2 regions of the Paenibacillus sp. FSL F4-0236 genome follow, and region 2 is predicted to be linked to the other one. Evidence: riboswitches for the same ligand, from Rfam matches in the RefSeq annotation. Region 2 holds a riboswitch; the other holds the start of a gene.
The links. A riboswitch is a leader RNA that binds a small molecule or an ion and turns the genes downstream of it on or off. The one in region 2 is predicted to bind cyclic di-GMP.
Positions count from the first base shown of each region.

Region 1: another riboswitch for cyclic di-GMP. It lies ahead of NSQ29_RS05465 (thiamine pyrophosphate-binding protein); the one in region 2 lies ahead of NSQ29_RS25555 (anti-repressor SinI family protein).

Region 1 is NZ_JBBOBK010000001.1:1,209,563-1,211,765, forward strand. It holds gene NSQ29_RS05465 (thiamine pyrophosphate-binding protein) at 1-1,330, opposite strand, end outside; cyclic di-GMP riboswitch class I at 1,449-1,544, opposite strand; gene NSQ29_RS05470 (methyl-accepting chemotaxis protein) at 1,735-2,203, opposite strand, start outside.
Region 2 is NZ_JBBOBK010000001.1:5,720,862-5,723,064, reverse strand. It holds gene NSQ29_RS25560 (2-oxoglutarate dehydrogenase E1 component) at 1-561, opposite strand, end outside; cyclic di-GMP riboswitch class I at 1,033-1,117, shown strand; gene NSQ29_RS25555 (anti-repressor SinI family protein) at 1,144-1,299, shown strand; gene NSQ29_RS25550 (helix-turn-helix domain-containing protein) at 1,501-1,830, opposite strand; gene NSQ29_RS25545 (TasA family protein) at 1,990-2,203, opposite strand, start outside.

The DNA.
Region 1 (2,203 bases), 4.5 Mb from region 2:
CGCCTAGCATCATAAAGCAGCCGTCTCCTGTAATGCAGAAGATCGTTTCTTCTGGAGCAGCAACCTTTGCACCAATCGCCATCCCGATGGAATTACCCATACAAGCAAAGTAAGCATCGAAAACAAAACTGCCCGGTTTCTTAACCTTGTACCATTTCGCAGCATGGAAACCGTGACTTCCATCATCAACAAAGACTGTGCTGTTATAAGGAATCAAATCACTCATCGTACTCAAGACCGATGCAAGTGAAAGGTTTGGTAAAATCGGAGGCTCTTCGGTATAATCGGAATTTGTCGGTGCTTCGCGTTTTGTGATGTTGTTCGTGTCAATATTATTGAGATAGTAAACTAGATTGTCGCGTAGATCTCCAGTCACTGGAATCGTTTTAGAGAACAATATTTTTCCGACAAAAGTCGGATCACTATCAAACTGAATTAATGTTGCAGGATGATTTTCCCTTTTAAGATTACAAATAGTCATATCACTTAAACGTGACCCGAGAACGATAAATAGATCACTTTGATTCAGCAAGTCATCCCCATGGGTACAACCGCCTACTCCAATTGGACCGTGATAGAGTGGATGATCCCAAGCTATAGCCCCTTTACCACCTGGAGATGTAACTACAGGAATATTAAATGTTTCCGCTAATTGAATTAGCTCACTATGTGCTCCTGAGCGGTTAACGCCTTTACCCGCGATAATTATTGGATTCTTAGAGCTATTTATAGCATCAAGTACACGGTCGATATTAGCATGGCTAACCAGTGATTCGCGTTCAGGGATTACAATATTACATTCCTCTAGCAATTCCGTTTGTACATCAAAGGGAATACAAAGGTGAACTGGACCACGATTACCGCTCAAAGCAATGGATATGGCATGATTAAAGATTGTGTTAAAGTGATCTCCACGTTCAATAAGCTTGCTATATAAGGTGGCAGGTCTAAACATATCAGCTAAATCAGCTAGAAAAGAAGTAGAGTCCTGACATTGGGGAATTCCAAGCTCTTTAATAGATTGATGGCCAGTAATAAATAGGACAGGTAGGTTGTTAGCCTTAGCATGTGCTGCTGCAGTTAATAGGTTTGTTCCACCAGGACCTGAAGTACCAAAAGCTACACCTAGTTTTCCAGTTTTAAGCGCATACCCGGCTGCTTCGAAGCCGGAACTGGACTCATGTCTCCCAGGAATAAATTCAATACCGTAATCTACCATTTTAAGAACAATAGGACAAATGGATTTCCCAATAATACCAAAGGAATGGGTAACACCTAGGTTCCGTAGTGCTTCCGACATGTAATCTGCGACTGTCTTCAAAAAATACACCTCACAAGTTGATTGTTATTTTAAAATCAAACATTAGAAAACCTGTGCTCTGAATTAGGGCACAGGTTGGTGGCATAAATCGCCATAGAGACTGAACAATTGTTCAGTCGTCTTGGTTTTCTGCAACCTGGCAGTCATGGCCTCTGATTAAAAATGAGGCTGTAGATCCATGGTTTTGCGTCATCCTCTTTCGAAGATTTTGCCAATATTAATTTTAAAATTTATAAGAAGAATTTTCCTTTACAATATATTCCTAGAGTACCTTTGTCAATATATTTTCGCAAATTAACTCGAATTTTGACGAAAGTCTTGTCCAACCTATGAAATAATAGATATAAAAAAACTCCCCCTAAGTCAAAACTTAGGAGGAGTTTTTGGACTTGTTTATATGATTTGCAAGTGACTTAAAACTTGAAAATATGGATAGTCTTCTGTAGATTAAACACAGCCTGTGTCATTTTCTCAGTTTCTTCAGCGACGGACTGCAGGGCATTAATTTGTTCATTCATAGCGGCGGATACTTCCTCGGTGCCGGCAGCGGTTTGCTGTGTGATCGCAGAGATATTCTCTATTGCACTTGAGATTTTCAAGGCACTTTCCAACATCAGATCACTTTCAGCAGAGAAGGAAGAGATTTGCTCGGTAATATACTGCACACTTTGCACAATTTGAGCAAAGATATGAGCAGATTGAGTGATCATCTCATTCTGTACCTGTACGACTTCTTCGTTGATAGCGATATTGTCAATCGCTTGTTTGATATCAGTTTCGATGCTCCGAACTAAGCCAAAGACTTCCTTCGTTGAAGCCGTTGATTCCTCGGCAAGTTTACGAACCTCCTGTGCGACTACAGCAAATCCTCGACCATGCTCT
Region 2 (2,203 bases):
TGCATTATTTAAAGGCGCTGGTGAGCTTGTGGATTCTGCCTGTCTGTTCAACCATTTCAGTTCTTGTTCTTCATGCACATGCCCGAATTCATAGGCGATTGTCTTGGTGTAAGCCTGACGCATACGCTGAACTGCATCCCATCCGGTATGCACATCATTCGGCGCATTCTCCCAAATGAGCGTGGCAGGTAGTGCGAGCAGATCCTCACGAGTCAGCTCATAGGTTTCGAGTTCAAGATATTTAGCCATGGGATTGTGATCGCGCTCAAGCGGATCAATATCAGCGGCCATATGGCCATATATACGAATATTAGCGATTAGCTTGGAAGCTCTTACTGCCTTTCTAAGCCATTCGGTGTCTCCCGAAATGCGAGGCTGTGGAGCCGGTTCGCTATCCGGTGTTAGGGGCGGGGGACCCGAATTTGTAAAAAGCTCGCGATAATTATTCTCTACGGTGGAAGGATCTTTCACAAACTGTTCATATCTTTCTTGAATGTAGCCTAAATTGGGTCCGTAATACTTACTCCAAATGGATTCGTTATAGGGCTCTTTGGCTGCCATGAATACATCCTCCTTAACGGATGAACTCCATACGTGACATTTTGTGTCAACGCTTACTGGAGCTGTGATGATTGCGGTTTCATTTCTCATCTTATTGTGCTACTTTCCACACGTGTAATCAATTCATTCTTTCGTCCAATACGTTCGCAAAATGGTATGGGTTAGCTTGTTCTAATGAAAAGAACGCTGTTTCTTCTCATTACCCATTCCTAAGGCCCACTAAAATGATTCTAATATCCTTATTTTTAACTAATAGGGAAGGAAGTATCATTCTATCGGCTTAATTAATTTTATGAATGGGACGAGTATCGTGTTAATAGGACAAGATATCGCACAAAAGCGCTTCTATTTTTTGTTTTTTAATGGAAAAACTAATCAGAAATCGACACACTTTTCCACTTTAGTATAGTATAATGTTATTGCAGTTAGCGATTTTCATATATTTCAAAGTAGATCCTTTCGTGTAAAGGGTCCAGTAAAAGGTAAACCTGCCGAAAGGCAGGGGCACAAAGTCGCGGGTCTAAGGTAGAAATACTATGACAGCCGGATTGCCTGGGGACTAAAATCTTAGGAGGAGATTTTTTGGACAAGTCCAACCAGGGAAGCAACAGAGAACAGCAGGTCATTGATCTAGACGTAGAGTGGGTCCATTTATTATTAGCAGCTAAGAAGGCTGGCATAAAGGCAGATGAAATTCGTCGCTTCTTTCATGAGAAGACTGTGCAAGCCGTGCAGTAATACATTCAGAGCATTAGATATCAAAAGAGCACAGCGATAACTCGCTGTGCTCTTTTTCTTTATATAAGGATCTATAAGATTCAGACTTGGTCCTTATATTCTGCTAGAATTCAAACGCCTTCGCGGTCCATGTTAGGAGGGTGAAGGCGCTTATGTTTAATAGTATGAGTAGAAGAGGATCTTATCAGGTCAGGTGGAATATTAATCCTTCTGATCAAGGCGCCATTTCTGGTAGTCCAGAAACTCCTTGAATTCGCGTTTGCTTATGCCTGAGGCCATAGCTTCCTGCACCAATCGGAACCATTCCGAATCTAAAGGTGACTCCTCAGCATCATTAGGTTCTCCATAGAGCAAAGCGTGGATGGATACCTGAAGCGCATCGGCGATCTTTTCGATAAACTGAATTGAAGGATTGGATTGGATGTTTCTCTCCACATTGCTAAGATACGACTTAGCAACATCCGCTCTGTCCGCAAGCTCAGATAGGGACAATCCCTTTTCTAGGCGGAGATGCTGGATACGTTGGCCCATATTTTGTGGCACTATGCTGACGCCCCTCCGTAATTTTTGTTATTAGTATAGCAAATATCAATAAATTCGACAAAGTTTATTGTAAAGAGAAGAGCAGCATCTACTTATCCGCTTTCCGGAATAAGAATCTGCTGCTCTTCGAATGGAAGACTTATTAGATTATTTAGCGGATCCAGCAGTTTGCTTACCTACGAAATCCCAAGTCAGAGTTAATGAATCTTTTTGGAAGTAGTTTTGCTCTTGGCCGTTATCAACAAATTCGAATTGAACGGTGAAGCTATCATTTGTGCCGGCCTTAATTCCAGATGCTTCGCTAGTACCCCAGATTGCATCAAGTCCAGTGTTTTTTACGAGATCCGGTGTCTGAGTCTTC